DNA from 3 places in the Burkholderia savannae genome. Region 3 is predicted to be linked to each of the others. Evidence: riboswitches for the same ligand, from Rfam matches in the RefSeq annotation. Region 3 holds a riboswitch; each other region holds the start of a gene.
What was found. Region 3 has a riboswitch for thiamine pyrophosphate ahead of thiC (phosphomethylpyrimidine synthase ThiC). Riboswitches for the same ligand answer to the same signal wherever they lie in the genome.
Positions count from the first base shown of each region.

Region 1: another riboswitch for thiamine pyrophosphate. It lies ahead of WS78_RS24225 (DMT family transporter); the one in region 3 lies ahead of thiC (phosphomethylpyrimidine synthase ThiC).
Region 2: another riboswitch for thiamine pyrophosphate. It lies ahead of WS78_RS00900 (FAD-dependent oxidoreductase); the one in region 3 lies ahead of thiC (phosphomethylpyrimidine synthase ThiC).

Region 1 covers NZ_CP013418.1:725,985-732,875, reverse strand. The annotation lists gene WS78_RS24235 (methyltransferase domain-containing protein) at 1-211, shown strand, start outside; gene WS78_RS24230 (TauD/TfdA family dioxygenase) at 247-1,410, shown strand; gene WS78_RS24225 (DMT family transporter) at 1,574-2,410, opposite strand; TPP riboswitch at 2,500-2,606, opposite strand; gene WS78_RS24220 (rhomboid family intramembrane serine protease) at 2,859-3,458, shown strand; gene ftsH (ATP-dependent zinc metalloprotease FtsH) at 3,508-5,475, opposite strand; gene WS78_RS24210 (BCAM0308 family protein) at 5,531-6,046, opposite strand; gene WS78_RS24200 (N-acyl-D-amino-acid deacylase family protein) at 6,766-6,891, shown strand, end outside.
Region 2 covers NZ_CP013417.1:169,515-176,405, forward strand. The annotation lists gene WS78_RS00880 (alanine/glycine:cation symporter family protein) at 1-353, shown strand, start outside; gene thpR (RNA 2',3'-cyclic phosphodiesterase) at 356-910, shown strand; partial or broken gene WS78_RS38115 (SDR family oxidoreductase) at 1,140-1,280, opposite strand; gene WS78_RS00895 (ABC transporter ATP-binding protein/permease) at 1,386-3,152, opposite strand; TPP riboswitch at 3,425-3,556, shown strand; gene WS78_RS00900 (FAD-dependent oxidoreductase) at 3,782-4,918, shown strand; gene thiS (sulfur carrier protein ThiS) at 4,960-5,157, shown strand; gene WS78_RS00910 (thiazole synthase) at 5,210-6,025, shown strand; gene thiE (thiamine phosphate synthase) at 6,022-6,891, shown strand, end outside.
Region 3 covers NZ_CP013417.1:2,605,717-2,612,607, reverse strand. The annotation lists gene WS78_RS12955 (DMT family transporter) at 1-115, opposite strand, end outside; gene WS78_RS12950 (hypothetical protein) at 308-526, opposite strand; gene WS78_RS12945 (glycine zipper 2TM domain-containing protein) at 903-1,115, opposite strand; gene thiC (phosphomethylpyrimidine synthase ThiC) at 1,332-3,263, opposite strand; TPP riboswitch at 3,386-3,503, opposite strand; gene WS78_RS12935 (pentapeptide MXKDX repeat protein) at 3,823-4,110, shown strand; gene WS78_RS12930 (DUF1223 domain-containing protein) at 4,295-5,134, shown strand; gene WS78_RS12925 (cytochrome b/b6 domain-containing protein) at 5,178-6,134, shown strand; gene WS78_RS12920 (molybdopterin-dependent oxidoreductase) at 6,150-6,891, shown strand, end outside.

The DNA of each region.
Region 1 (6,891 bases), on a different replicon from region 3:
CTTCGACGTCCTCACCGCGACCGACGTCAGCGACGACGCGCGGCGCCAGTTGACCGACGATCTGCATCGCTACGAGGCGCGCGTCGCGTCGCGCGATCCGTCGATCGATGCACCCGACGCCGAGCACATCGTCGAGCGCTGGCGGCGCAAGATCCGCTTCGTCGATGAAGGGAGCCTGCTGCAAGGGCTCTTCGTCGCGCAGCGCCGATAGGCCGCCCGTTCGACGGTCATTCAGGAGAAGCCGACATGCTGACATCGCATTCCGATCATCTGCAAATCGACTGGGAAACCGGCGGAACGGGCCGCTATCATTGGGTGTGGCTGCGCCAGGCCTGCGAGTGCGCAGAGTGCTTCAACGGCCACTGCCGGCAGCGCCATTTCGATCCGGGCGCGATTGCGCCCGGCATCCGGCCGGAGCGCGTGTCGCTCGGCGCGCACGGGCTGCGGATCGTCTGGCAGGACGCGCACGTGAGCACGTACGCGCTCGACCGGCTCGCGCGCGACGACTACCGCGACGGAATTTCCGCGGCCGACGCGCAAGCCGGCCCGCCCTGGACGCCGTGGCCCGAGCGCGGCGCGCCGGCGTCGAGCCATTTCAGCCTCGCCGACGTGCTGGAAGGCGACGCCGCGCTGCGGCTCGCGCTGAATCGTCTGTTCGAGTCGGGCCTTGTCGTGCTGAAGGCGGACGGCGGCGCGACGCGGCCTTTCGACGAGGTTCGCGAGCGTCTCGCGGGCTTTCTCGATCCGTCGTACTTCGGCGAATTCTTCGATCTCGAAATCAAGTCGGACGACGCGACCGACAGCGTGTCGTTCAGCACGAAGGCCTTGCCGCTGCACACCGACATTCCGTACTGCTCGCCGCCGCCCGACTACCAGTTCCTGTTCGGCCTCGACGTCGATCCGCGCTGCGCGCGCGAGCAAATCGGCTGCACGCGGTTCGTCGACGGCTGGGCGGTGCTGTCCGAATTGCGCGACGCGTCGCCGGACATGTTCGATCGGCTCGCGCACACGAACGTCGTCTATCGCGCCGAATATCCGAACGCGCGCAAGCGCTACGAGCATCGGACGCCGATCGTCCGGCTGCGGCCGGACGGTTGCGTCGAGCGCCTGATCAACAACCCGACGAAGATGTTCTTCGACGGCATCGGCTTCGACGATCTGATGCCGTTCTTCCGCGCGTATCACGCGCTCAAGGCGCGCCTCGTCGCGACGAGGCGATCGTATCTGCACACATGGACGCAGGGCGACATGGTCGTCTGGGACAACCGGCGGATCTTTCACGGACGCGGCGACTTCGGCGCACCCGGGATCGTGCGCACGCTGCGCGGCGGATATTTCAAGGAAGGCGAGCTGCGGGCGCGCGAGGCGTTTATCGCCGCGGCCGCGGCCGCGCGGCGCGCGGAGGGCTGAGCGCGGCGGCGCGTCGTCGATGCGCGCGCGGCGCTGTTCGCATGGCCGTCGCGGCCGCCGAAGCGCCGAACCCCGCGCTCGCCTGCGCGCGCATGAGACGGCCGGCGCGCGCAGGCTCGCTCGGATGTCGCCGGCCGGCTCGCATCGCGCGAGCCTGAATGCATCAAGCGGGATACGTGAGGCAGGCCGCGCCCGCCGCCACCGCCGCGCACGCGACGAAGCGCCGTCCGCTCGGCTTCTCGCCCAACCACGCCCAGCCGATCAGCACCGAAAACACGATGCTCGTCTCGCGTAGCGCGGCGATCGGGCCGACCGGGCCGCGCGACAGCGCGTCGACGACCGCCGCGTAGCTGATCAGCGAGATCAGCCCGCCCGCCGCGGATTTCAGCGTTTCGGCGCGCGTGAAGCCGGCGTTCAAGCGGCCGCCGACGAGGAGGAACACGGCGGGCATCGCGACGCCATACGCGATGAAGATCCACGCCGCGTACGCGAGCGGATGGCCCGCGACGCGCGAGCCGACGCCGTCTACCGTCACGTAGCCGCCGATGAAGAGCGCGGTCGCGAGCGCCGCGGCGAACGAGCGCGAACGAATCCGCGAGCGGCCGAGCGCGAGGCTCGCGATGCCGCCCGACACGAGCGCGACGCCCGCGAGCGGCGCGCCGTCGAGACGCTGGCCCGCCCACGCGTAGCCGCCCAGCGTGACGAGGAGCGGCACCGCGCCGCGCACGACCGGATAGACCTGGCTGAGCGCCGCGCCTTCATACGCGTAGGCGAGAAACACGCTGTAGCCGACCTGCAACGCGGCGGACGCCGCCAGGTACGGCCAGCTCGCGCGCGCGGGCAGCGGCAGCAGCGCCGCGCAGACGAGCGCCGCGGCGGTCGTCGCGAAGCTCATCACGGTGATGCTCCGCAGACGATCCGCGCCGCTTCTGAGCAGCGCGTTCCAGGTCGCGTGCAGGATCGCCGCGAACAGCACGAGCGCGATGACGGACGGCGTCATCGGCGCGCGGCGAACGCAGCGGGGGACGCGCAAGACGCGCAAGATGCAGGAAGCCCCGCCGCGGCGCGGCGGCGGGCGGATTGCGGACAAATCATGGCGGACCTCATTCCTACGCCGGCATTACCCGGATCAGGTTTAGGGGTCGTTCCTTGCGCGGAACCTCTCAGCCGATCGCCCGGCTCCCCCTGATGGCCGGGCTATTATCGGCAAGAACCCGGTGGCCGACAAGCCGACGCGGGTTGATTCGTTCGCCGTCTGCGAGCGTGTCGGTCGACGCGGGAAAATGGGGCGACGGGACGGCGTGGCAATGGAGCAATGGAGCAACAGGGCCGACCGCGACGCACGACCGATGCCGCGCATGTCGCCAAGCGCGCGGCGAGCCGGCTGCGGCCGCGCGATGCCGGCATAATGAACGCCGACGCCCCCACTTCTTTCGCCCGCGGCCGCCATGACGCTTGCCATCGTCGTCCTGAACCTGATCGGCTTCTTCGTCGAGCTCGCCGATCCCGACCGCGTGCTCTCGCTGTTCGCGCTGTGGCCGCCGCGGAACGGTGCGGGCGCCGCCGTGCCCGCGTTCCATCTCTGGCAAATCGTCACGTACAGCATGCTTCACGCCGGGCTGTCGCACCTGCTCTTCAACATGCTCGGGCTCGTGATGTTCGGCCGCGACGTCGAGCGCTCGCTCGGCCGCGCGCGCTTCGGCACGCTTTATGTCGCGAGCGTCGTGTGCGGTGCGCTTACGCAGCTCGTCGTCGCGCGCTACACGGCGGCGGGCGCCGCGCCGACGATCGGCGCGTCGGCGGGCGTGTTCGGCGTGCTCGCCGGGTACGCGCTGCTGTATCCGTCGCGCCGCGTCGTGCTGCTGTTTCCGCCGATTCCGATGCCCGCGTGGGTGTTCGCGCTCGGCTACGCGGGCATCGAGCTGCTGCTCGGCGTCGCGGGCGCGGCGAGCGGCATCGCGCATTTCGCGCATCTGGGCGGGATGCTCGGCGCGCTCGTGCTGATGCTGTTCTGGACGCGGCCGAAAAGGGAGTGGCCGATCGAGTGAGCGCGGCCCGCACTCTGTCGCGCGACGGGCGGCACGGCCTGCCGCGCCGTCACTGCGGCACCGAATGATCGGCCTTGTTCGCCGGGCCGGCTTGCGTCGCCAGCTTCGGCGCGCCGGAATCGTCGCGGCCGCGCTTCGCCGCGCCCCCGCCCGCCGCCGAGTCGTCCAGCAGCGGCTCGTCGTTCACGAGCCGCACGAGCATTTCGTGATCGACGACTTCGTGCTTCAGCAGATACTGTGCGATCCGCTCGAGCGCGTCGCGCCGCTCCTTCAGCGTCCGCGACACGCGATCGTGCGCCTCGGCGAGGAGCCGCTGGATCTCGTCGTCGATCCGCGTCGCGGTGCTCTCGCTCCAGCGCTCGCCGCCCGGCTGCCAGACGACGGGCGGCAGCCCGCGGCTGTCGGCGTCGCCGAACGTCGCGAGGCCGATCCGCTCGCTCATCCCGTATCGGGCCACCATGTGCCGGGCCATTTCGGTCGCGCGCTCGAGATCGTTTTCCGCGCCCGTCGACACGTCGCCGAACACGATCTCCTCGGCGACGCGCCCGCCGAGCAGCACGTCGAGCCGATCGAGCAGCTCGCTCTTGCGCAGCACGTAGCGATCCTCGGTCGGCACCTGCTGCGTGTAGCCGAGCGCCGCGATTCCGCGCGGAATGATCGACACCTTCTTCACCGGATCGCTGTGCGCGCGGGTCTGCGCGATGAGCGCATGCCCGGCCTCGTGATGCGCGATCGTGACCTTCTCCTGCTCGCTCATCACGCGGCTCTTGCGCTCCATGCCCGTCATCGTCCGGTCGATCGCCTCGTCGAAATCCGACATCTCGATCGCCGGCTTGTCGAGCTCGGCCGCGTGCAGCGCCGCTTCGTTGACGATGTTCGCGAGATCCGCGCCGACGAAGCCCGGCGTGCGCGACGCGAGCTCGCCGAGATCGACGTCCGCCGCGAGCTTCACGTGCTTCACGTGCACCGACAGAATCTGCCGCCGCCCGGTCAGATCCGGCCGGTCGATCGCGATATGCCTATCGAAGCGGCCGGGGCGCAGCAGCGCGGGATCGAGAATCTCCGGACGATTGGTCGCCGCCATGATGATGACGCCCGAGTTCGCCTGGAAGCCGTCCATCTCGACGAGCAGCTGGTTGAGCGTCTGCTCGCGCTCGTCGTTGCCCGACGTGATGCCCGCGCCGCGCACCTTGCCGAGCGCGTCGAGCTCGTCGATGAAGATGATGCAAGGCGCTTTTTGCTGCGCCTGCTCGAACAGGTCGCGCACGCGCGCCGCGCCGACGCCGACGAACATCTCGACGAACGACGAGCCGCTCGTCGAGAAGAACGGCACGCCCGCCTCGCCCGCGACCGCCTTCGCGAGCAGCGTCTTGCCGGTGCCGGGCGCGCCGACGATCAGCACGCCCTTCGGAATCTTGCCGCCGAGCCGCTGATAGCGCGCGGGCGCGCGCAGGAACGCGACGATCTGCTGGAGCTCGGCCTTCGCCTCGTCGATGCCGGCGATGTCGTCGAAATCGATGCCGGTCTTCGCCTCCACGTAAACCCGCGGCTTGCTCTTGCCGACGCCCGACCAGTCCTGCAGCCCGCCGCGCGGGCGCCGCAACATCACGTTCCAGACGATCGCGAACACCGCGATCGGCACGATCCACGACGCGAGCGTGCCGATCCAGGTGTCGTCCTCCGCGCCACGGTAGCGGGTGCCCGTCGCGGCGAGCGTGTCGATCAGGCGCTCGTCGGTCACGCGCCTCGTCGTGAAGCGCCATGGCGCGCCCGCGCGCTTGATCGCGTCGGCGTCGGACGCGGGCAGCGCCGCCGCGGCCGTGCTGTTGCGCAGGACGCCCGTGATCCGCGTCGGGCTGACTTCGAGATCGTCGACCTGCGCGGCCGTCGCGAGCTTGCGGAAGTCGCTGTACGCGATTTGCGTCGCGGGCGCGCTCAGCGTCGCGAGCTGCAGCGCGAGCAGCACCATGAAAACGAGCACGACGACGAAGCCCAAGTATCCGGTTTCGCTCTTCATCGGGATGCCTCGGCGTGTGTTCGGCGGTACGAAGTGGTCGGCGGACGCGCACGCGCTAGGCGGCGTCGCGCATCCAGTGCGCGCGCAGCACGTCCTCTCCTTCACGATAGTCGATTTCGAGCTCGCCGCGATGCGCGCGCACGAGCGCCTCGCTCAGCCGGTGGACGAGGTGCGAGCCCGTCGTGCGCACGATCATCCGCGCGGGCCGCGTGTCGATCGACACGATGCGCTCGAACGGCCGGTCGTGGCGCTCGCCGCCCGCCCGATGGCGCAGCAGCGCGACGATGTCGTCGCAATGGCGCGCGAAATAGCCGCCTTCAAGCACGAGTTCGCCCGCGCCCGCGCGCTCGCGGATGCGCCGGCACGCGGGGCACACGATCTGCAGCAGCGTGCCCGCCGCCGCATGCCAAGTCCAGCGGCCACCGTCGTACAGCGCGCCGCATTCGGTGCAGCCCATGCCGCTCTTCAGGCGAGCCGGCGCGCCGTAGCCGTGCGCCGCGTGCGCGCGCGGCGCGTCCCGATCACGGCGCAGCCTCATCGCCGCATAGAGTTCGTTCGATCCGTAGATCATCGTCTTTCCTTGTCGATATGTCGTACGTTTCGCGTGCGGCGCCGGGCGCTCGTCGGCGGCATGCGCTTGCATCGCGGGAATGGCGGCGCGCGGCCGGGGCGCGACGTACATGAGAGAGCATCGGCGATCGCCCGCACGTGCGGTTGACGCCGATCAACGCTTGACGAAATCTTGCCGCCTCGCGCGCACCGATTGGTACAGATCCGTAGCCAATGGACGAAGGCCGATACGATCGGCCCCAGGCAGGCGAACGGCGCGCTCGGGCGGATCGCGGGGCGCCATATGTCGTGGGGGGCGGCATATCGCGCGTCGCCGCCGTTCGTGAACGGCCGCGCGTGTGCCGCGATTGCCGTGGCGCAGCATGGCCACGGCAATTCGCGCCGCTTGCCGGCGGCGCCCGCTGGACGATCGCGCGGATGTCGACGGAAGACGCCGAACGACGACACGGTGACGCGCCGCAATACGCGATCGCGCCTCGAGAGGCGTGTCTGATCCTTTCGGCAACGCCCGTCATCGGCGCGAGCGACGCTTGCGGGCCGCCGCTCGCAGTTGAGGCAATACTCGATTGCAATTCATCTTGACATCAATCAATGTAACGTTTTGGCGACGAACGCCGATGCCCGGCGCAAGCCAACGCGCGACGCGCAACTCGCATCGCGGCTCAAGCATCGCGTGCGGGCCGCCCGTGCGTCCAGAACACGATACGGAGACACCTCAAGATGACGCGCTACGACACGATCATCCGCAACGGCCTATGGTTCGACGGCACGGGCGCCGAGCCCCGCGCGCGCGACCTCGGCATCCGCGACGGCCGGGTCGCGACGGTGTCCGACGCACCGCTCGCG
Region 2 (6,891 bases), 1.8 Mb from region 3:
TCCGCCTCGCGGTGCTCGGGATGGTGATGTTCGGCAGCGTCGGCCAACTGCCGCTCGTGTGGGCGATGGCCGATACCAGCATGGGCCTGATGGCGCTCATCAACCTGCTCGCGATCCTCATGCTCGGCAAGTACGCGCTCGCCGCGTGGCGCGATTACCAGCGCCAGCGCGCGGCGGGCGTGACCGATCCGGTGTTCACGCGCAGGACGATTCCCGAGCTCGCGAAGGTGCTCCCGGACGACGTGTGGGGCGAGCACGGGCCGCTGCCGCAGGGCGACAAGCTCGCGGCGGGACGCGGCGCGGGCGCGGCCGGGGCAACGGGGGTCGCGGAGCCGTTCGGCTCCGCACGGTAAAGATGGCGGGCGACCGGCTGCGCTGCTTCGTCGCGCTGACGCTCGATCCGGCGTCGCGCGACGCGCTCGCGGCGTTCCCTGTCGCCGCCGGCGCGCGGCGCACGCCGCGCGATCAGCTGCACGTGACGATCGCGTTCCTCGGCGCGATCGAGCGGACGAAGAGCGAGCGGCTCGGCGCGCGCCTCGCCGGGCTCGCGGCCGTCGACGCGGTGCCGCCCGTCGGCGTCGAGCGCGTCGTCTGCTGGCCGAGCACCGCGCATGCGCGGCTCGTCGTCGCGGAGCTCGCGCCGCAGTCCCGGTTGCTCGCGCTCGGCGAGCGCGTGGCCGGCGCGCTCGCCGAGCTCGGCTTGCCGCCCGACAGCCGCGCGTTCAAGCCGCACGTGACGATCGCGCGATTCCCGCGCGACGCGCATCGCGTGGCGCCCGACGGCGCGAACGATGGTGCGAGCCGCATGCCGCTCGCGTTGCGGTTCGAAACGCTCACGCTCTACGAGAGCGTCCTCACGCGCGCGGGCGCCGAGCATCGGGTGCTCGCGGCGGCGGCGCTGCCGGAGTGACGGCGGCGCGTCTACGCAGCTACGCAGGCGGGCTTGCGTAGCTGCGCGGGCTTAGCATGCTGTCCGACGGCGGCTCGGCCATCGTCCTTGCATCGTTCGACGTCATGCTTCGACTCGGCCGGGGAACAGGTCCTAGCCGAATGCGTTTGCGTTAGGCGCTTGCCAACGCCAACGCCAACGCCAACGCCAACGCGGCCGTTCGAACCGTTTCGTTAATCCGCCGGCACGTTCAGCCGAGCGTCAACCCGCCGTCGATGTGAATCACCTGCCCGGTGATGTGGCGCGCTTCATCGGAGAGTAGAAACGCGATCAGCGCCGCGACGTCGTCCGGCTCGGCGATGCGGCCAAGCGGCGTCGCCTGCGCCGCGCGCGTGCAGCATCATCGCGACGCCGGGCGCGGCGAGCCTGGCTGCGAGCGCCGCGCCGATCCCCGAGCCCGCGCCCGTGATCAGCACGACGCGCTCGCGCGCGCCGCTCACGCGGCGACTCTCGCTTCGTCGCGGCGCACGTCGAGCGTCTGCTCGTGGAACGACGCAACCGATTCGCGGTGCGCGATGCTGACGATCGCCGCCTTCGGCAGCCGCTCGTCGAAGAGCCGGTAGAGGCGCGCTTCGTTGTCGGCGTCGAGCGCGCTCGTCGCCTCGTCGAGGAACAGGTAATCGGGCTTGTGCAGCAGCACGCGCGCGCCCGCGAGGCGTTGCTGCTCGCCGGGCGACAGGATGCGCGTCCAGTGGCCCGTCTCGGCGAGCCGCTCGACGTAGTCGCCGAGGCCGCACGCGCGCAGCGCGTCGCGGCACGCGTCGTCGCTGAACGTGTCGACGGCCGACGGATACGCGAGCGCCGCCTTCAGCGTGCCGATCGGCAAATAGCTCTGCTGCGGAACGAACATCATCCGCGCGTCGACGGGCGCGTCGATCGCGCCGTCGCCGAACGGCCAGAGCCCCGCGAGCGCGCGCATCAGCGTGCTCTTGCCGGAGCCGGACGGCCCGCGCACGAGCCAGCGCGAGCCGGGCTCGATCGCGACGTCGCCGATCGACGCGAGCGCGGCGCCGTTCGGCAGCGCGAGCTTCAGGCCCGACGTCGTGATCTGCGGCGCGTCGACGTAGTGCAGGTTGATGCCGCCGCGCTCGGTCGCGGGCGACATCGCTTCCTTCAGATGCGACGCGCCCATCACGCGCTTGAATTCGCGCAGACGGTTGACGGTCGCGCGCCACTCGGCGAGCGTGCCGTAACTGTTGATGAACCACGAGAACGAGTCGCTGACGGTGCTGAACGCGCGGCTGATCTGGATCAGCACGCCGAACGTGAACGCGCCCGCGAAGTAGCGGGGCGCGGCGACCGCGATCGGAAAGAGGCTCGCGAGCTGCGCATAGAAGTTCAGCACGAACGTGAGGCGCTTCGTGTAGCGCATCACGCGCCACCAGTTTTCGCGGATTCGCTGAAACAGGTTCTGCTCGTGCGCGGTTTCGACGGGCTCGCCGTTGTAGAACGCGATCTGCTCGGCGTTCTCGCGGATGCGGATCAGGCTGAAGCGGAAGTCCGCCTCGACGCGCTGCTGCTGGTAGTTGATCGACACGAGCGGATGGCCGAAGCGGTGCATCACGTAGGAGCCCGCGATCGCGTAGATCATCGCGACCCACACCATGTAGCCGGGAATCGTGATCGCGTGGCCGCCGAGCGAGATCGTCGCCGCGCCGGCGATCGACCAGAGGATCGTCGCGAACGAGACCAGCGTGACGACCGTCGACAGCAGATCGAGCGATAGCGACAGCGTCGTCGACGCGAGCGATTGCAGGTCGTCCGCGATCCGCTGATCGGGGTTGTCGGCGAGCCGGTCGCGCTCGATCCGGTAGAAGTTGCGCTCGCCGAGCCATTCGTGCAGGAAGCGCGTCGTCAGCCACTGGCGCCAGCGGAAGCCGAGCATCTGGCGCAGATAGAGGCCGTACACCGCGAGGATGATGAACGCGAACGCGAGCACGGCGAACGTGATCAGCAGGCTCGGGAAGTCGCGCACGTCCTTCGATTGCAGCGCGTTGTAGAACGATGCGCTCCACGAGTTGATCCGCACGTTGATCCACACGAGCGTCAGGTTGATCGCGACGATCGTGACGAGCAGGCCCCACGCGACTTTCCACTCCTCGGAAACCCAATAGGGCTTGATGAGGCTCCACGTGGATACGGGAGGCGGGGATTGCGTCGGGCCGTCCGGGACGGGGGCGAGGACTTGCATCGATTGAGTCATGAGCTTCCTGATGTGAGGCCGGCGACGCCGGGCGGACAACCGGGCCGCGCCCGGCGCGTCCGTTCGGCGCCGCGCGCGGCGTGCGTGCCGCGGATTCTGGCGAGCGCGCCTTAAACGGCGCTTAATGCCGCGAACGGCACTGGCTCGGCGCCGCGGCGATGCTCGCTCGCGCGCCGTGCCCAGCGGGCATTGTGCCAGCGCCGCCGCGCGGCAGGCGAATTTGCCGCAGCGCGAGGTTTGCGGCCGTTTCCGCTTTTATGGTCTAATGACCGCCGACGAAACAGGGGTGCTTCGCGTGCCTCGGCCCTGCCGAATCGGCGTGGCCGGATGCGCGGCGAGGCTGAGAGAGACCCTTCGCACCCGATCCGGGTAATACCGGCGCGGGAAGTTTCCGATCCCGCCGGGCCATGCCCGCGCCGTCGCTTCGGCGAGCCGCGCGCATCGCGAGTCCCGGCCGGCCTCAGTCGCCGGTTTCGTCCTTTTGGGTGCGCATCTTCGCGCGTGACGGAAGGTATCGATGACCGTGCAATCTTCAGTTCTTTTGCTTCGCTGCGAGCCGTCGGCCGCGGCGGATTTCCCGGCTCCCGCTTCGAGCCGCTTTCATGTGACGAACACGACGGGCGGATGCGATGAACCTGCGTGCGTCTGAGCCCGATTTCGCGGTGCTGGGCGGCGGCCTCGTCGGCCGCCTGATCGCATGGCGTCTCGCGGGCGCGGGGCACCGCGTCGCGCTGTACGAGCGCGGCGACGCGGCAGGCTCGGGCTCCGCCGCGTGGGTCGCGGCGGCGATGCTCGCGCCGCTCGCCGAAGCGGCGAGCGCCGAGCGCTTCGTCACCGATCTCGGCGTCGCGTCGTTCGATCTCTGGCCGCGCTGGCTCGCGGAGCTGCCCGAACCCGTGTTCTTCCAGCGCAACGGCACGCTCGTCGTCTGGCATCACGCGGACCGCGCGGAAGCGCCGCTCTTCGAGCGTCGCGTGCGCGCGAACGCGAGCGCCGAGTTGCTCGACGGCGGCCTCGTCGCGCTCGCGGGCGCGCAGGTCGACGCGGCCGAGCCGGCGCTCGCCGGGCGCTTCGCGCACGGCCTGCTGCTGCCGCGCGAGGGCCAGCTCGACAATCGACAGGTGCTGCGCGCGCTCGCCGCGGGCCTTGCGGAGCGCGGCGTCGATGCGCACTGGAATACGGCGATCGAGCCGCAGGCGGCGCCCGCCGCGCGCATCACGATCGACTGCCGCGGGCTCGGCGCGAAGGCGCAGATGCCGACGCTGCGCGGCATCCGCGGAGAGGTCGCGCGCGTGCATGCGCCGGGCATCGGCCTCACGCGCCCCGTGCGGCTGCTGCACCCGCGCTATCCGCTCTATGTCGCGCCGAAGGAGAACGATCTTTACGTGATCGGCGCGACCGAGATCGAAGGCGAGGACATGTCGCCCGTCAGCGTGCGCTCCGCGCTCGAGCTGCTGAGCGCCGCGTTCTCGGTGCACCCGGCGTTCGGCGAGGCGCGCATTCTCGAACTGAATTCGCAATGCCGGCCGACGCTGCCGGACCATCGCCCGGCGCTCGTCTGGGACGGCGGCGCGACGCTCGCGGTCAACGGCCTGTATCGGCACGGCTTCATGATCGCGCCGGAAGTCGCCGATACGGCGGCGCGCTTCGCGCAGGCGCTCGTCGAACGCACGGTGAGGGACGCCGACACGTTCGCCGCGTGGCGGTGCGACGCGCGCTGGCCGGCGCTGCTGCAGCACGGCGCCGCGCACCACGCGCCTGCCTGAGCGCGGCCCGACGAACCGATCAACCGACATCGACAGCCATCATGGACATCCAGATCAATCAACAGACGCTCTCGCTGCCCGACGGCGCGACGGTCGCCGACGCGCTCGCGGCGTACGGCGTGCAGCCGCCGTTCGCGGTCGCGGTCAACGGCGCGTTCGTCGCGCGCACGCAGCACGCGGCGCGCGCGCTCGCCGCGGGCGACAAGCTCGACGTCGTGCATCCGGTCGCGGGCGGCTGATGCGCCGGCGCGCCGGCATCGCCTCCGCACCCCGTTCCCACAGGATCTTCCGATGACGCCTCTTTCCTCCGCCGACACGCTCACGCTGCACGGCAAAACCTTCGCGAGCCGCGTGCTGCTCGGCACGTCGCGCTATCCGTCGCTGCAGTCGCTGTCCGATTCGATCGCGGCCGCGCGGCCGGGCATGGTGACGGTCGCGCTGCGGCGCCAGATGAACGCCGGCGCGGCCGAGGCCGGCTTCTTCGATCTGCTCAAGCGCCACGACGTGCCGCTGTTGCCGAACACCGCGGGCTGCCAGACGGTGGCCGAGGCAGTGACGACCGCGCAGATGGCGCGCGAGGTGTTCGAGACCGACTGGATCAAGCTCGAGCTGATCGGCGACGACTACACGCTGCAGCCGGACCCCGTCGGCCTCATCGAAGCGGCGACGCTGCTGGTCAAGGAAGGCTTCAAGGTGCTGCCGTACTGCACCGAGGATCTCGTGATCGGCCGGCGCCTGCTCGACGCCGGCTGCGAGGTGCTGATGCCGTGGGGCGCGCCGATCGGCACCGGCAAGGGCGTCGTGAATCCGTACGGGCTGCGCGTGCTGCGCGAGCGGCTGCCGGATGTGCCGCTCATCGTCGACGCGGGGCTCGGCGTGCCGTCGCACGCGTGCCAGGTGATGGAGTGGGGCTTCGACGGCGTGCTGCTCAACACGGCCGTGTCGCAGGCGACGCATCCGGAGATCATGGCGCGCGCGTTCGCGCAGGGCGTCGAGGCCGGGCGCGCCGCGTATCTCGCGGGGGCGATGGAGGCGCGCGAGACCGCGCACGCGAGCACGCCCGTCGTCGGGATGCCGTTCTGGCACCAGGACGGGAGCCACGCATGAGCCCGGCGCTCCCCAACGCATTCTGGCCGCCCGCCGACGAGCTCACCGAGACCGCCGAGCGGATTCGCGCGACGCTCGGCGTATGGCCGTCGCCCGACATGCGCACGCGCATTTGCCTCGCGCCGCCCGAGCATCCGCGCGCGGGCGACCTGTGGGTCGAGATCGCGGGCGACGCCGATGCGCACGCCGCGCACATCGCGCGGCTGACGGCGGCGGGCGCGCAGGCGATCGTGATCGATGACGTATCGGCGACGCTCCACACGGGTGCGGCGCGCCATGCGCTCGCCGCGCGCGGGCCGCTCGCCGACGACTGGATCGCGGCGCTCGCCGCGTTTCTCGATTGCGGTTTTCCGGCGTCCGACGCGCTCGTGCTCGCGCTCGCGTGGCGCGACGGCGACGATGCGCGCGGCGACGATCCGTGGCCCGTCGATGCCGCGCGCTTTCCCCGCGCGCTCGGCGTGCCCGCCGCGCCGAAGCCCGCGTTCCCGCCGTGTCCGCAGCGGCTCGGCCTGTATCCGGTGCTGCCGAGCGCCGAGTGGATCGAGCGCGTGCTCGACTGCGGCGTGAAGACCGTGCAACTGCGCGTGAAGGACGCGTCGCCCGATGCGCTGCGCGCGGAGGTCGAGCGGGCCGTGGCCGCGGGCCGCCGCCATCCGGACGCGCGCGTGTTCATCAACGATCACTGGCGGCTCGCGCTCGACGCGGGCGCGTACGGCGTGCACCTCGGCCAGGAGGATCTCGAGACCGCCGATCTGGCGGCGATCGCGCGAGCGGGCGTGCGCCTCGGCCTGTCGAGCCATGGGTACTACGAAATGCTGGTCGCGCTGCAGTTGAAGCCGAGCTACCTCGCGCTCGGCCCGATATTC
Region 3 (6,891 bases):
GCAGCGCCATCAGCGGCGCGACGCCGAATTCGGTGACGCCGACGCGAATGAAGAGGAACGACGCGCCCCAGAGCGCGGCGAGGACGATCAGCAGGAAGGCGTTCTTGAGGTTCATCGAGGATCGGGCACTTGGCTGTCGACGGAGGGCTGGCCAAGCATCTTACACCGCGCTGTTACGCGATGTTTCAGGCTGAGATGAAACAGCAAGATTCGAGAACGAACGCCCGGGCCGCGCATCGACGGCGCGCGGCGGATGCGAAAGCGGGGCCGTCGCGCCGCGCGCGGGAAGTTCGCGCGCGGCGCGGGGTCAGTGGCGGTGCCAGCCGCGGCCGCCGCCCCAGTAGCCGAAGTTCAGCGACAGGGACGGCGCTGGATAGTAGTACGACGGATACGCGGGCGCGACGTACACGGGCGCGGTTTCCACCGGCGCCGCGTAATAGCCGCCCGCCGGGTAGTAGCCGTACGGGTAATAGCAGCCGGCGAGCGCGACGCTCGCGAGCGCGGCGGCGACAAGTGTCTTGTTCATGATGGTTCCGCAGTCGTGCGTGCGGGGCAGGATTCGATGCTTGCGAGCTTAGACCGCTCTCGTGTGAAACGCTGTGTGAAACGGTAACGGATCATTTCCGCCGCGGGCGCGGCGCGGGCGTCGCGTGCATCGCCATGCTCGCGACGCTATGCGGCGCGACCGGGCAACGACCGGGCAACGACCGGGCAACGACCGGGCAACGACCGGGCAACGACCGGGCAACGACCGGGCAACGAGCGGGTAAAACGGCCGGGTGAAACGGTTGCGTGAACCGGCTGCGCGAAACGGCCGGACGGTGCGCGCCGCGACGAAGGCGGCGCACGCCGTCCGCATTCAAGGGCGCGGCCCGTCTGCACGGTGCGCCCGATTCGCGGGCTTACTTGCCGACTTGGCTGCCGATCAGGCCGCCCGCGGCCGCGCCGCCGATCGTCGACAGGGCGTTGCCGCCGATCGCCGCGCCGGCGACGCCGCCGATGCCCGCGCCGATTGCTGCGTTACGTTGCTGATGGGTCATCGTGTCGCAAGCCGACAGACTGGCGGCTGCCGCGATGAGCATTGCGCATACCCCAATACGCCGAATCGATTTCATTGTTCATTCCTCGGATGAAAGAGACGCGTGGGCACGCATGCTTCGATGCAGCCCACATTCAAAATCTACGCGGGCGGTCCGTTATGCGCTGTAAGGACTTGTTAGAGCGCCGCGGCTTTCGTAATCAATTGTTTCGTCCCCCGAAGCGCCGTTGCGCGGACGCAAAAAAGCCCGCGCGAGGCGGGCTTTCGGGGCGCGGCGGAGCGTACGCCGGCATTACTGCCGGTGATAGATCTCCGAGCCGCTCTTCACGAACTCGACGGCCTTCACTTCCATGCCTTTCTTCAGCGCGTCGTTTTCCGACATGCCCTGCTGCGCGGCGAACTCGCGCACGTCCTGCGTGATCTTCATCGAGCAGAAGTGCGGGCCGCACATCGAGCAGAAGTGCGCGACCTTCGCCGAATCCTTCGGCAGCGTTTCGTCGTGGAATTCGCGCGCCTTGTCCGGATCGAGACCGATGTTGAACTGGTCTTCCCAGCGGAACTCGAAGCGCGCCTTCGACAGCGCGTTGTCGCGCACCTGCGCGCCCGGGTGGCCTTTCGCGAGGTCGGCGGCGTGCGCGGCGAGCTTGTACGTGATGATGCCTTCCTTCACGTCGTCCTTGTTCGGCAGGCCGAGGTGCTCCTTCGGCGTCACGTAGCACAGCATCGCGGTGCCGAACCAGCCGATCATCGCCGCGCCGATGCCCGACGTGATGTGGTCGTAGCCCGGCGCGATGTCGGTGGTGAGCGGCCCGAGCGTGTAGAACGGCGCTTCCTTGCACCAGTCGAGCTGCAGATCCATGTTTTCCTTGATCAGCTGCATCGGCACGTGGCCGGGGCCTTCGATCATCACCTGCACGTCGTGCTTCCACGCGATCTGCGTGAGCTCGCCGAGCGTCTTCAGCTCGCCGAGCTGCGCTTCGTCGTTCGCATCGTAGATCGAGCCGGGGCGCAGGCCGTCGCCGAGCGAGAAGCTCACGTCGTACGCCTTCATGATTTCGCAGATCTCTTCGAAATGCTCGTACAGGAAGCTTTCCTTGTGATGCGCGAGGCACCACTTCGCCATGATCGAGCCGCCGCGCGACACGATGCCCGTCATCCGGTTCGCGGTGAGCGGCACGTACTGCAGGCGCACGCCCGCGTGGATCGTGAAGTAGTCGACGCCTTGCTCGGCCTGCTCGATCAGCGTGTCGCGGAAGATTTCCCAGGTCAGGTCCTCGGCCTTGCCGTTGACCTTTTCGAGCGCCTGGTAGATCGGCACCGTGCCGATCGGCACCGGGCTGTTGCGGATGATCCACTCGCGCGTTTCATGGATGTGCTTGCCGGTCGACAGGTCCATCACCGTGTCGCCGCCCCAGCGGATCGCCCACGTCATCTTGTCGACTTCCTCGCCGATCGACGACGTGACGGCCGAGTTGCCGATGTTCGCGTTGATCTTCACGAGGAAGTTGCGGCCGATGATCATCGGCTCGGTTTCCGGGTGATTGATGTTCGCGGGGATGATCGCGCGGCCGCGCGCGACTTCGTCGCGCACGAACTCCGGCGTGATCTGCGCAAGCGCGCTCGCGCCGAAGGCCGCGGCGCCGAACGCCTGGCCCGCGTGCTGGCGGCCCATCATCGCGGCGAGCTTCGCGCCGTTCGGGCCGCTCGCCTTCAGGCTTTCGAGATACTCGGCGCGGCGCTGGTTCTCGCGGATCGCGATGAATTCCATCTCGGGCGTGATGATGCCCTGACGCGCATAGTGCATCTGCGTGACGTTCTTGCCCGCCTTCGCGCGGCGCGGATGGCGGTGCAGGTCGGGGAAGCGCAGCTCGGCCGTCGCCGCATCGGCCGCGCGCTCGCGGCCGTACTCGCTCGTGAGGCCCTCGAGCGTCTCGGTGTCGCCGCGCGCGTCGATCCAGCGCTGGCGCAGCGCGGGCAGGCCGGCGCGGATGTCGATTTTCGCGTCGGGGTCCGTGTACGGGCCCGACGTGTCGTACACGTAGATCGGCGGATTCCGTTCGCCGCCGAAGCTCGTCGGCGTGTCCGACTGCGTGATCTCGCGCATCGGCACGCGAATGTCGGGCTGCGAGCCCGTCACGTAGATCTTGCGCGAGTTCGGCAGCGGGGCGACGGCGGCGGCGTCGACGCGGGCGTCGGCCGACAGGAATTTGGGATTGGCGTTCATGCGATCTCCTGTGTCGACTCGAGCTGGCGCTTGAGCGCTGACTCGGGTCCCATGCAAAGCGGGTGTGGGGCGCTAAGCAGGAGACGAGATTCGCGACGCGACGGGATTCTGACGTGGAACGGCGGCGAAACCCGGACGCTTCCCTGCGCTGGCATTACCCAGATCAGGTTCAAAGGGTATTTCTCACCCGCGCCGCACGATCGCTTGACCGAGCGCAATGCAGGACCCCCGCGTTAGCAAGCGCAGAAGATACACCGGGTCGGCCGAGGTTTCAACAGGGGACAGATCGGTTGCGCGCGAATGCGCGGTCGGGCGCGCATGCTGCGGCGCGGCGCGGCGGGTGCGGATCGGGCCGGCGCGCAGGCATCCGGGCCGCGCGGGCGCCGCTTCTTGGGGCGCGGGGCCCCGGTCGGCGCGCGCGGCGGCGCGATGGTGCGCCGCGCGAGCGCCCGTCGCCCGCGCAAGCGCCGGTGCCGAAAAAAAATTTTGCGGCCGTTGTCATATTCGCCGTCGCATCCCGACTATTCGGCTCCTCAATCAATAACGATGGAGCTATCCCATGAAAAGGAATCTGTTTGCTTTCGCCTGTGTCGCCGGTCTCGCGCTCGCCGCGCCGCTCGCCCATGCGCAGAACGACGCGATGTCGAAGGATGCGATGTCGAAGGATGCGATGTCGAAGGATGCGATGTCGAAGGGCGAGATGTCGAAGGGCGCGATGTCGAAGGACGAGATGGGCATGAAGAAGCAAGATCACATGGCGAAGGGCGGCATGAAGAAGGGCCACACGCCGAAGGACGCGATGAAAAAGCCGATGTCGTCCGACAAGATGAGCCCGATGTCGAACTGAGCGGCGTCGTCGAACGCGCGCTTGAACGCGCGATCCGGCTCGGCCCGCCCGCCCGCTCGCTCGCCGTGCGGGCGGCCCGTGTTTCGCGGCGCGGTGCGTCGCGCGATGCCGGATCGCGTCGCGCAGTTCGCGTCGCGCATGCCGGCGCGCGCGGCGCACCGCGCCCGCGCTCCGGCGCCGAACGATGAGCTTTTCCATGTCGAATTCATTTTCCGTTTCGATGCGCGCCGTTGCGGCGGGGCTCGCGCTTGCCGCCGCAGGCATCGCGCAGGCGGCCGCGGGCGGCGCCTGCGTCGCCCGCAGCCCCGACGGCCGGCAGGCGCTCGTCGAGCTTTATACGAGCGAGGGCTGCAGCAGCTGCCCGAGCGCCGACGACTGGCTCGCGCGGCTTGCCCCGCATCGCGCCGCGCTGCGGGTCGTGCCGCTCGCGCTGCACGTCGATTACTGGGACGGCCTCGGCTGGACCGACCGCTTCGCGCAGCATCGCTTCACCGAACGGCAGCACGCGCTCGCATCGCGCGGCGGCGGCCGCTTCGTCTATACGCCGGAAGTCGCGGTCGCGGGCCGCGAGCTGCGCGACTGGCGCGATGCGAGCGCGTTCGAGCGGCGCGTCGTCGCGACGGCGGGCGAGCCCGCGCGCGTCGGCATCGCGCTGTCCGCCGCGCGGCGCGCGGACGCCCTCGACGTCGAGCTGTCCGTGACGCCGCGCGCCGGCGCGCCGCGCGCGCTCGACGCGTATCTCGCGCTGTACGAGAACGGCATCGAATCGCCGGTGCGCGCGGGCGAGAACCGCGGCGCGACGCTGCGCCACGAGCGCGTCGTGCGGCAGTGGATCGGGCCGCTCTCATTCGGGCCGCTCGCGTCGACGGCCGGCGCGGTCGCGCCGCTCGACGTGCGGCGCACGCTGCCGCTGCCCGCGAACCTGCGCGCGCAGGACGCCGCGCGCTACGGCGTCGCCGCGTTCGTCGAGGATCACGCGACGGGCGACGTGCTGCAGGCGCTCGATCTGCCGCTGTGCGGGTGAGCGACGTGCGCGCGCCATCGACCAACGAAGGAGGGCATCGCCAATGAACGCAATAACGACGAAGGGCGCGAAGGGCGCGAAGGGCGCGTGGACCAGGGCCGCGACCGGCGCGCGGGCGGACGCGGGGGCGGGTGAGTCGACCGGCGCGTCGACGAGCGCGGCGGCTGACGCGGAGGTGCGCGGGAAGGTGTGCGGGAAGGTGCGCGCGGTGGCCGGCGCAACCGGCGACGCGAAGGCCGATGCAACGACCGGCGCGACGCCCGGCGCAATGACCGATGCCGCGGCCCCCGCGATGGCCCGCGGAGCGGCCGGCGCAATGCCACACGCCATGCACCACGCGCCGCCCCGCGCGGCGAACCCGGCACCGACGGACGCGCAAGCGACGGACGCGGCAACGTCCGCTTCCCGCCCGCGCCGCCCGATCCATCCGCTGTGGGTGCGCGCGAGCCACTGGCTCAACGCGGTCGCGGCCGTGACGTTGGCGCTGTCGGGCTGGCGGATCTACGACGCGTCGCCGATCTATGCGGGCTTCACGTTCCCGCGCGGCGCGACGCTCGGCGGCTGGCTCGGCGGCGCGCTGCAATGGCACTTCGCCGCGATGTGGCTGCTGTTCTTCAACGGCGTGTTCTATCTGACGATGAGCGCGGCGACCGGGCGCTTCAAGCGCAAGTTCCTGCCGCTCAGCGCGACGGGCGTCGCGCGCGATCTGCGCGATGCGCTGCGCGGCCGGCTGTCGCACGACGATCTGTCCGTCTACAACGCGGTCCAGCGCGCGGCGTACGTCGCGACGATCGCCGATCTCGTGCTGCTCGTGCTGTCCGGGCTCGTGATCTGGAAATCGGTGCAGTTTCCGCTGCTGCGCGAGCTGCTCGGCGGCTACGACAGCGCCCGCGTCGTGCACTTCTGGGCGATGGCGTTTCTCGTCGCGTTCTTCGTCGTGCATGTCGCGATGGCGGCGCTCGTTCCGCGCTCGCTCGTCGCGATGCTGCGCGGACACTAAAAGGAGTCACTCATCATGTCCGAAAGCGACAGAAAAAAGCCGGCGGGCGACCTTGCGCGGATCGATCGCGCGTCGCTCTTGATCGACGTGCGCAAGGAGCTCGCGCTGCCGTCGCGGCGCCTCTTCGGCAAGCGCGTGCTGACGCTCGGCGGCCTCGCGATGCTCACGGGCTGCACGCTGCGCGACGACGCGTCGGTCGACGATTTTCTCGAGAAGGTGTCGCGCGCGAACGATCGCGTGCAGGCGTGGCTGTTCGGCCCGACGCGGCTCGCGCCGACGTACGCCGAAGCCGACATCACGCGCCCGTTTCCGTTCAACGCGTTCTACGGCATCGACGACGTGCCGCGCGTCAGCGCCGACGATTTTCGGCTCGCCGTGTCGGGGCTCGTCACGGGCAAGCGCAGCTGGACGCTGCCGGAGCTGTACGCGCTGCCGCACGCGGAGCAGATCACGCGGCACATCTGCGTCGAGGGCTGGAGCGCGATCGGGCGCTGGGGCGGCACGCCGTTTCGCGAATTCCTGCGCCGCGCCGGCGCGGACACGACCGCGAAATACGTCGGCTTCAAATGCGCGGACGATTATTACGAGAGCATTGACATGCCGACCGCATTGCATCCGCAAACGCTGCTGACGTTCGAATACGACGGCAAGCGCCTGCCGCCCGAATACGGTTTTCCGATGAAGCTGCGCATGCCGACCAAGCTCGGCTACAAGAATCCGAAGCACATCATGGAGATATTCGTCACCAATACGTATC